One region of the Alkalihalobacterium alkalinitrilicum genome, then DNA from elsewhere that is predicted to be linked to it. Evidence: predicted binding sites of a transcription regulator. Region 1 holds the regulator's gene; each other region holds the start of a gene.
What was found. Region 1 encodes CtsR, which represses protease genes until heat stress. Its sites were predicted from a motif close to ATGGTCAATAAAGGTCAAACA; they were not measured.

Region 1 (3,285 bases):
GCACCTCGATGTCGGCTCATCGCATCCTGGGGCTGAAGTAGGTCCCAAGGGTTGGGCTGTTCGCCCATTAAAGCGGTACGCGAGCTGGGTTCAGAACGTCGTGAGACAGTTCGGTCCCTATCCGTCGTGGGCGTAGGAAATTTGAGAGGAGCTGTCCTTAGTACGAGAGGACCGGGATGGACACACCGCTGGTGTACCAGTTGTTCCGCCAGGAGCATAGCTGGGTAGCTACGTGTGGACGGGATAAGCGCTGAAAGCATCTAAGCGTGAAGCCCCCCTCAAGATGAGATTTCCCATTACGTTAAGTAAGTAAGACCCCTTAGAGATGATGAGGTTGATAGGTCTCGGGTGGAAGCGTGGTGACACGTGGAGCTGAGAGATACTAATCGGTCGAGGGCTTATCCAAAACATAAAGCGTTGATATTCTTCTAGTACATTATCCAGTTTTGAGAGAATGACTCTCAATCATAAGCATCGAAGAACTTCGAAGCTTATCACAACTTAAAAAAGGATTTTCAGAAGCAAGAAGTTCGAGGAAGTGAAATTCTGAGGAGTGGAGCGTATCGGAAAGGTAACCGACTAAGTTCGTCACGTCCTGTGACAACGTCGGCACTAGTACATCCTGTACGTCGGAACACCGCAAGAATTGAAACTGACGAAGAAATTCGCAGCTTATCAAAAATCCTAATAGGAAATTGTTAGAAGCGAGTAGTTCGAGGCAGCAAGTTCACGAGTAGCGGAATGTACGTTTGAAGGGTACATGAGCAACGCAGGGAGCGCAGCCAACGAAGAAATGCGAAGCTTATCACAATTTTATAAGTCTAGTGGCGATAGCGAAGAGGTCACACCCGTTCCCATGCCGAACACGGAAGTTAAGCTCTTCAGCGCCGATGGTAGTTGGGGGCTTCCCCCTGTGAGAGTAGGACGTCGCTAGACACCAGGCACAATCCCATGTGGGTTGTGCCTTTTTTTTGTGAAAAAACATGAATAAGCTACAGGAGATGAAGAGCTTTTAGCTCAAAGAGACGCCGAGTTACGAAGGAAAGTAGAAAACAACGAAGTGTACAGTAATTAAATGATATTCAATCAGTTTAGGCAGTCAAAAAATTGTGACAGAAAAGATGGAATTGAGAAAAAAATTTTACCGAGTTGTGACAAAAAGTAAAACTTATTGATAAGACCAAACGAAATTCAACAAAATATCAACTTCCATAGAGGGAGAACCAACAAAGGGCGATGTATTTTTGTCTACTTTAAAAGAGGATTTTTAAGGGTTCGCCTCGAAAGTATTCTTACATACATAAATCGAATGAAATGAAAAAAATGGGCAATAATATTAGGTGTATGTGTTTGCAACTCTCAGTTATTTTTTTTATAATAAAGATAGTCAAAGATAGTCAAAGTCAAGGAGGGGGGCATGATGAGGAATACCTCAGATATTATTGAGCAGTATTTAAAAAATATTCTAACGAATAGTGATGGAGAGCTAATAGAAATTAAACGAAGTGAGTTAGCCAAACGCTTTCAATGTGTTCCATCACAAATCAATTATGTGATCAGTACACGCTTTACAATTGAAAAAGGCTATATTGTTGAAAGTAAACGCGGTGGAGGCGGGTACATTCGAATAATAAAAGTCAAAGCGCATAACCAAGCAGATCTCTTCGAACAAATGATGCAACTTATAGGTGATAGGGTGAGTCAAGTCCATGCCGAAGCCTTAATCTCGAGACTATACGAAGAAGGGGCAGTATCTAAACGGGAAGCGAATTTAATGTATAGTGTAGTTGATCATTCATTATTTAATACAACGAACCCCGTACTGCGTGATTATATTCGAGCAAATGTTCTTAAATCAATGCTCCAAACTTTAAAATATCGAGATTAACTAGTTTTTTCTTTCACAACACGTCCATACTTAATGTTTTAAAGGGAGAGGTGGTCAAATGATTTGTCAGGAATGCAATCAACGTCCTGCCACTTTACACTTCACTAAAATAATTAACGGTGAAAAAACAGAATTTCATATATGTGAACATTGTGCGAAAGAAAAAGGTGAGTATTTTCCTGGGTCAAATAGCTTTTCTATTCACCAACTATTATCAGGTTTATTAAACTTTGAACAACCGATTTCAAAAGGGCATACATCAGGAGCCTCATCAAAACAGTCTCTGACCTGTGACAAATGTAAAATGTCCTATGAACAGTTTGTCCGTACAGGCCGATTTGGTTGTGCAACATGTTATGAGACATTTAGTGATAAATTAGATCCCATTTTAAAGAAAGTCCATAGTGGTAATCATACTCATTCAGGAAAAATCCCGAAAAGAATTGGTGGTACGATTGAAGTTCGGAGGAAAATTAACTCCTTGAAAGAGGCTTTACAACGCCACATTACTAAAGAAGAATTTGAAGAAGCAGCTATTGTAAGAGACCAAATTCGTACTTTGGAAAAATCTGTGTTCAACCAAGGGGAGGAGTAATAAATGTCACTTGAACGTTTTATTAGTGAAGCTATTAGTCCTTGGATGAAAAAAGATGGTCCAGATTCGGATATTGTGTTAAGTAGTCGAATAAGATTAGCTAGAAACCTAAAAGATTTTACGTTCCCAATTTTAGCTACTATGGAGGAAGCAAATTTAATTGTTAACCACATTAGTACAAATTTATTAAAAAGCCCTTATAACTTTATAGGACCACTAGAACTTCTTCCAATGGATGATTTAAAAGCAAATGTTAAGAAAGTATTAGTTGAGAAGCATTTAATTAGTCCTCATTTATCAGAAGAATCAAAACATGGTGCAGTTCTTTTGAGTGAGGATGAATCCGTTAGCATTATGATTAACGAAGAAGATCATTTACGAATCCAATGTTTATTTTCTGGATTTCAACTAAATGAGGGGCTTGTTTTGGCCAGTGGATTAGATGATTGGATTGAAGAAAAACTGACCTACGCCTTTGATGAAAAGAGGGGTTACTTAACTAGTTGTCCAACAAATGTTGGCACAGGTTTAAGAGCTTCAGTAATGATGCACTTACCTGCATTAGTCATGACACAGCAATTGACTAAAATATTACCAGCGATCAATCAATTAGGACTAGTCGTTCGAGGAATTTATGGCGAGGGCAGTGAAGCGCTAGGTAACTTGTTTCAGGTTTCCAATCAAATGACACTTGGAAAATCAGAACAAGATATTGTCGAAGACTTACGTGCTGTGGTTATTCAATTGATTCAACAAGAACGAGCAGCGAGAGAGATGCTCTTACAATCGTCTAAAATCCAAT
Region 2 (3,285 bases), 1.8 Mb from region 1:
TACTGGCTCAATACAATGTTCCCGCTACTTTTTTTGTCATGGGGTCTAGAGCCGAGGCCTATCCTGACATCGTTAGACGAATGATTAACGAAGGCCATATTGTTGGTAATCATAGTTATTGGCATCCGAATCTTGTGGAAGGGGACCTAGCTACGCTTGAACGAGAAGTTACTCAAACCGAAGAACTACTTAATAATATTATTGGGTACCGAACGAGCTTATTCCGTGCTCCTTATGGATTTTTAGATGGGCAGTCTGTTGAAAAATTAGCAGAGTTGAATTATAACGTGATCGGTTGGTCCATTGATACACTAGATTGGCGTGAACCCCCACCAGAAGACATTGCTTTTAGTGTGTTAAGTAATCTTCACCCAGGGGCTATCGTTCTGTTACATGATGGTGCGGAATGGGATGGTGATCGAACGCCAACAGTTGAATCACTCCATCAAATCATACCTGAACTTCAGGCACTTGGCTTTGAGTTTACAACAGTTCCAAATTTATTAAATATTCCTTATCAGAAGTAGTGAGGTAAAGCTAAATAGTTTGTGTAAAAGAGTATCGTGAAGGTCAATTAGCCTGAACGAGCTCTTTTTTTTATCGAGTGAAATCACTATTTTTTAAAACAAAATGGTTTTGGGATAAGGTGAATCGTTGGTTTGGTTGAATAATGGAACAGAAATCCCGACATCCTATTAAAGTAAATTTTACAGTTAACTTTAAATAAAGGGTGTGTTTCACATGTCTTCATCAAATCTACCACATAAAACTTTTCCTGAACAACATCAAAATCAACAGCCAGGTATAGAGTCGGAAATGAATCCTCATCCAACCGATGAAAATTTTAGCTATAAAGGATCTGGGAAATTAACAAATAAAATTGCTATCATCACAGGAGCTGATAGTGGGATTGGACGTGCTGTAGCGATTGGTTATGCGAAAGAAGGGGCAGATGTAGTCAACGTATATTTGAATGAACATTCGGATGCTGAGGAAACGAAAAAACAAGTTGAAGAAGAAGGGCGTCGTTGTTTAAACATTGCTGGTGATTTAGGTGATGAAGCTTTCTGTCAGAAAGTTATTCAACAAGTGATAAACGAATTTAATAAAGTCGACATTTTAGTCAATAATGCAGCTGAACAGCATCCTCAAACTGATTTTGAAAGTATTACAAGTGAGCAGTTAGAAAAGACGTTTCGCACAAATATCTTTTCGTTCTTTTACTTAACAAGAGCAGCACTTCCTCATTTGAAATCAGGAAGCAGTATCATTAATACCACATCAGTAACAGCATATAAAGGGCATGAAAAGTTGATTGATTATTCGGCAACTAAGGGGGCAATTGTTACTTTTACACGCTCTCTCTCTCTTTCCTTAATTAAAAAGGGAATCCGAGTAAACGGTGTAGCACCAGGTCCGATATGGACACCGCTTATTCCTTCAACTTTTACCCCAAAAGAAGTGTCCGAATTTGGAAGCACTACACCAATGCAACGGGCGGGTCAACCAGTGGAACTTGCGCCTGCCTATATTTATTTAGCGAGTGAGGACTCCTCCTATATGTCAGGTCAAATCCTCCATCTGAACGGCGGTGTTATTGTCAACGGATAGTCATGGGGGTTCTTTATTGCAAAGTAATAAAAAGTTAGGTATAATATTATTACTTTATCATATATAGAAATCCCATTACGTATGGGATTTTTATATAAATGAATGGTCAAAAATAGTCAAAGTCAAAGAGGGGGTAGGTTGAGTTATGCTATGTCAAAAATGTAATGCAAAACAAGCAAATGTTAAGATGGATGTTATGTTAAATGAGCACCATAAGCAAATTCATTTATGTTCTAGTTGTTACAGTGATGCCTACCAGTCTTTGGGGTCAGGCCACTTTAACTTCAATCATTACTTTGATGATCTGTTCAGTTCTTCACAGCACGTGTCAAATGGAGATCACAAGCAAAACGTGAAACAAATGCCTCCTAATCAAGCGACAGGAAATGGTTTTCTTGATCAACATGGTCGCAACTTAACACAAGAAGCAAGAGATGGTCGTATTGATGTTGTAATTGGCCGTGAAAAAGAAATCGAGCGAACTATTGAAATTTTAAATCGCCGTAATAAAAATAATCCAGTTTTAATCGGTGAAGCAGGTGTTGGCAAAACAGCAATTATAGAAGGTCTAGCACTAAACATAGTGGAAGGACAAGTTCCTGTTAAACTGAAAAATAAAGAAGTTTACACTTTAGATATTAATTCACTTGTTGCGGGTACAAGTTACCGTGGGCAGTTTGAAGAAAAAATGAAAGAACTAATTTCCGTATTACAACAACGAGAAGACGTCATTTTGTTTATTGATGAATTGCACATGATGGTTGGAGCAGGAAGTTCTGCAGAAGGGTCGATGGATGTGGGGAACATTTTAAAACCTGCTCTTGCTCGAGGAGATTTGCAAATTATCGGGGCAACAACGCTCAAAGAATACCGTGTGATCGAAAAAGATCAAGCGTTAGAGCGTCGCTTCCAACCTGTCGTTGTAAAAGAACCGACAGAAAATGAAGCTTTTGAAATTTTAAAAGGAATTCGACCAGCATATGAGGTCTACCACAATGTAAAGTATTCAGATGAAGTCTTGAAAGCTTGCGTCACTCTTTCAAAGCGTTATATTCAAGATCGATTTTTACCAGACAAAGCGATTGATTTACTAGACGAAGCAGGATCAAAGTTAAATCTATCACAAATTGAAACTGGAAAAGAAAACTTAGAACAACGCTTAAAAGAAATTGAGCGAGAAAAACAAAGAGCAACACAACAAGAGGAATATGAAAAAGCAGCCAACCTTCGCAAAGAGGAATTAGAAATTAAAGCGAAGCTAGCAAATGAGCAACTTAATGAAGCTATCATCGAAGTAACGGTAGAAAACATTCAAGACATCATTGAAACAAGTACAGGAATTCCTGTGAAAAAACTGCAAAAAGACGAGCAATCGAAAATGAAAGACTTACCGAAAAGATTGGCAGAAAAAGTCATTGGCCAAGACAAAGCGATTGAACAAGTAGCCAATGCCGTCATGAGAGCTCGTGTCGGACTAAAGCCAAAACATCGTCCAACCGCTTCATTTTTATTTGTTGGCCCAACGGGGACAGGTAAAACAGAACTTACGAAAACACTCGCACTAGAGTTATTCGGAAGTAAAGATTCGATGATCCGTTTAGACATGAGTGAATATATGGAGAAACATTCCGTTTCAAAGTTAATTGGTTCTCCTCCAGGATATGTCGGCCATGA
Region 3 (3,285 bases), 650 kb from region 1:
GGAGCCCATCAAGCTTTGTTGTATTTTGAGGACGTTCGCATTATGAAGGATATGCGAAATTCGGTTAACCGACTCGTCAATTGTGAAACAGCAAACTTGAATAAAACAGTGGGTGCGGCACTAAGGCAAGTAGAAAATATTCGCTTAGTGGATCGTGAAATTGGTTTAGTTAATCTACCAGGGAAGTTAAGGGAAATTGCTGAGCTACGGGTCAAGCATCAGGATGTGACTTTAAAAGAGCTAGGAGAAATGGTGTCCACCGGAAAGGTAAGTAAATCGGGAGTCAATCATCGTCTTCGTAAAATAGATGAGTTAGCGGATCGAATTCGCTCAGGTAAACAGATAACAGGATTCTAATTAGAGTCTAAGGTTTAGCGATTTCTTAATCTTGATTGAACAAGAACTGAAAAATCAAAAAGATAATGAATAATTAGACATAAAAGGAGGTAGTTCAGTTGATTGAAAAACAAGTTGAAGTTAAGTTGAAAACAGGTCTTCAAGCTAGACCAGCAGCTCTATTTGTCCAAGAGGCAAACCGTTTTTCCTCAAATATTTTTATCGAAAAAGGTACAAAAAAAGTTAATGCTAAAAGTATTATGGGAATCATGAGTTTGGCGATCGGTAAAGGCGTTGCGATTAATGTTATTGTTGACGGAAAAGACGAAGAAGAAGCAATTGCAGCACTCGAAGCATTTGTACAAAATGAAGACTGACTAAAAAATCTGAGCGACGACACTAGGTCCAGCTCAGTTTTTTTTTGTGTAGACCATTTCGTATTATAGACCAAAATATTTCCAGTAAGAGGAAATATTTTGGTCTAAAGCAGAAATTAGAGCTTATAACTGCCAGTAAAAGGTAAAAATCTAATCTAAAAGCAAAATTAGCGTTAAACATTTCCAGTAAGAGGAAGCAATTCGATCTAAAACGAAAATTAGAGCTCGTAACTACCAGTAAAAGGAAGAAATTTTATCTAAAAGGAAAGATATCGCAAAAAAAATTCCAATAAGAGGAAATATCTCGGTCTAAAGCAGAAATTAGAGCTTATAACTGCCAGTAAAAGGTAAAAATCTAATCTAAAAGCAAAATTAGCGTTAAACATTTCCAGTAAGAGGAAGCAGCGCTTCAATCTAAAACGAAAATTAGAGCTCGACACTACCAGTAAAAGGAAGAAATTTCATCTAAAAGGAAAGATAGCGCAAAAAAATTCCAATAATAGGAAAAATTTCATCATAAAAAGCTTTAGATTAAAATCACCATTAGAAGGATATTGATCATCGCACCCGCATCCGAACCGCCTATACACATACTTCAATATCCTCTTCCAATCATGTACCTTTCCAACGAAAACGAACCCCCTAGCCGCAAAAAGAGGAAAGGGGGTTCGTTCATTTGCTTAGGATGATGTATCGAAGCTTGCTATACATCATTCGTTAAGTTGTGAATTTATTATTTTGCGTTTGATGCTGAGATGACAGTATCAATTAAGCCGTATTCTTTAGCTTTTTCAGCTGTCATAAAGTTATCACGATCCGTGTCTTTTGCGATAACCTCTAATGGTTGACCTGTGCGTTCTGCCAAAATTTTATTTAAGTGTTCACGCATTTCGATGATACGCTTTGCGTGGATTTGAATGTCAGATGCTTGCCCTTGAGTTCCACCAAGTGGTTGATGGATCATGACTTCACTATTTGGAAGTGCAAAACGCTTTCCTTTTTGACCAGCAGCTAGTAAGAACGCACCCATGGAAGCTGCCATACCGATACAAATGGTCGACACTTGAGGTTTAATGTAGTTCATTGTGTCGTAAATCGCCATACCTGATGTAATAGAACCACCTGGACTGTTAATGTATAGTGAAATATCTTTTTCAGGATCTTCAGCTTGTAGGAAAAGTAGTTGTGCTACGATTGAGTTAGCAACATTATCATCTATTGCGCTTCCTAGCATAATAATACGGTCTTTTAATAAACGAGAATAAATGTCGTAAGCACGCTCACCACGGTTTGTTTGTTCGATAACTGTAGGAATTAAATTCATAATCATATCCTCCTTAGTATTCATTAATTAAAGTAGTCTTTTTCCCTTATTTTTAGTTTGTTTTACTTATGTATATCATACTTCAATGGTCAATAAAGGTCAAATAATAACTACTCAGTTATACTATACTATTTCTCCTTTTTTACTTTCATCCCTCTTTAATCATTGCCGAAAATTAAAAAAAACAAACTTTATTTGGCGTATTGGTTAACATTTTCTCTTTACAGAAACGAAAACAGTTCATAAACTATAATAAGAGACTATAAAATAGATGTAGATACGAGTCGTTTTTTAAAATGTTTACTATAACAGGAAAGCGCTTACAGTTTAGGGATGAACTTTATGTGCAAATAAGGGGAGAGTAGTTATGAGAATGGATGTTGGTCTTTTTCAACAACAGACAACTGGATTATATATGACCAAAGAACTTCGGCAAGCGATCTCACTCCTGCAGTATTCAATGATTGAGTTGACACAGTATATACAAGAGCAGGCTTTAGAAAATCCACTCATTGAGTTAGAGGATAACTTTCAAGGTGAGGTCACTAGAAAAGAAAAGCAAAGAGAAGATATAGATGATCGACAATGGGAAAGTGGATACAAGGAACAAGAAGTATCCCCTCTCGATTTTGTCAGCAGTGATCGTTACAATTTACATGATCACCTTCTATACCAAGCTAAATTTCTAGATCTAAATGAGTCTAGTTATGAAGCGCTTCGTTATTTCATTCTTCATGTTAATGATGACGGATATTTAAGTGAACCTGTGGAGAAAATGACTGAGGAATTAAAGGTATCAGAAGAAGAAGGCGAATTATTGTTGATGTTGTTGCAAAACATGGAACCGACTGGTGTTGGTGCAAGAGACCTACAAGAATGTCTCTTATTGCAACTAATGAAAAGAAAAGATCGCAACCAGCTAGCGGAAATTATTGTAGAACATCACATGAAATTGTTAGCTGAAAAACGTTGGAAAGAATTGTCGAAGGAATTGTCAGTAACACTTCAAGAAATTCAACAAGTTTATGATTTAATCCAAACCCTTCAACCACGACCAGGTGTGAATTATACGGATGATTTACCGAAATATATTCAACCTGATGTGAATGTTGAGGAAATCGAGGGTGAATTAGTCGTGCTCGTCAATGACGACTTGCTTCCGAAAATTCAATTAAATAAACAATATCAGCCTCTATTACATGATAAAAGTTCTGATGCTAATGAATATGTTCGAAAGAAATATGAACA

Region 2: BK574_RS08580 (ATP-dependent Clp protease ATP-binding subunit) is a predicted target of CtsR. The motif match lies at 1,714-1,734, and genes of this name have one in related genera.
Region 3: clpP (ATP-dependent Clp endopeptidase proteolytic subunit ClpP) is a predicted target of CtsR. The motif match lies at 2,123-2,143, and genes of this name have one in related genera.

Annotation. Positions count from the first base shown of each region.
Region 1 is NZ_KV917368.1:3,633,202-3,636,486, reverse strand. It holds rRNA gene BK574_RS17675 (23S ribosomal RNA) at 1-406, shown strand, start outside; rRNA gene rrf (5S ribosomal RNA) at 821-936, shown strand; gene BK574_RS17665 (CtsR family transcriptional regulator) at 1,421-1,888, shown strand; gene BK574_RS17660 (protein-arginine kinase activator protein McsA) at 1,947-2,483, shown strand; gene BK574_RS17655 (protein-arginine kinase McsB) at 2,487-3,285, shown strand, end outside.
Region 2 is NZ_KV917368.1:1,849,188-1,852,472, reverse strand. It holds gene BK574_RS08590 (polysaccharide deacetylase family protein) at 1-527, shown strand, start outside; gene BK574_RS08585 (SDR family oxidoreductase) at 742-1,611, shown strand; gene BK574_RS08580 (ATP-dependent Clp protease ATP-binding subunit) at 1,757-3,285, shown strand, end outside.
Region 3 is NZ_KV917368.1:4,287,140-4,290,424, forward strand. It holds gene whiA (DNA-binding protein WhiA) at 1-357, shown strand, start outside; gene BK574_RS20760 (HPr family phosphocarrier protein) at 456-713, shown strand; gene clpP (ATP-dependent Clp endopeptidase proteolytic subunit ClpP) at 1,447-2,043, opposite strand; gene rpoN (RNA polymerase factor sigma-54) at 2,405-3,285, shown strand, end outside.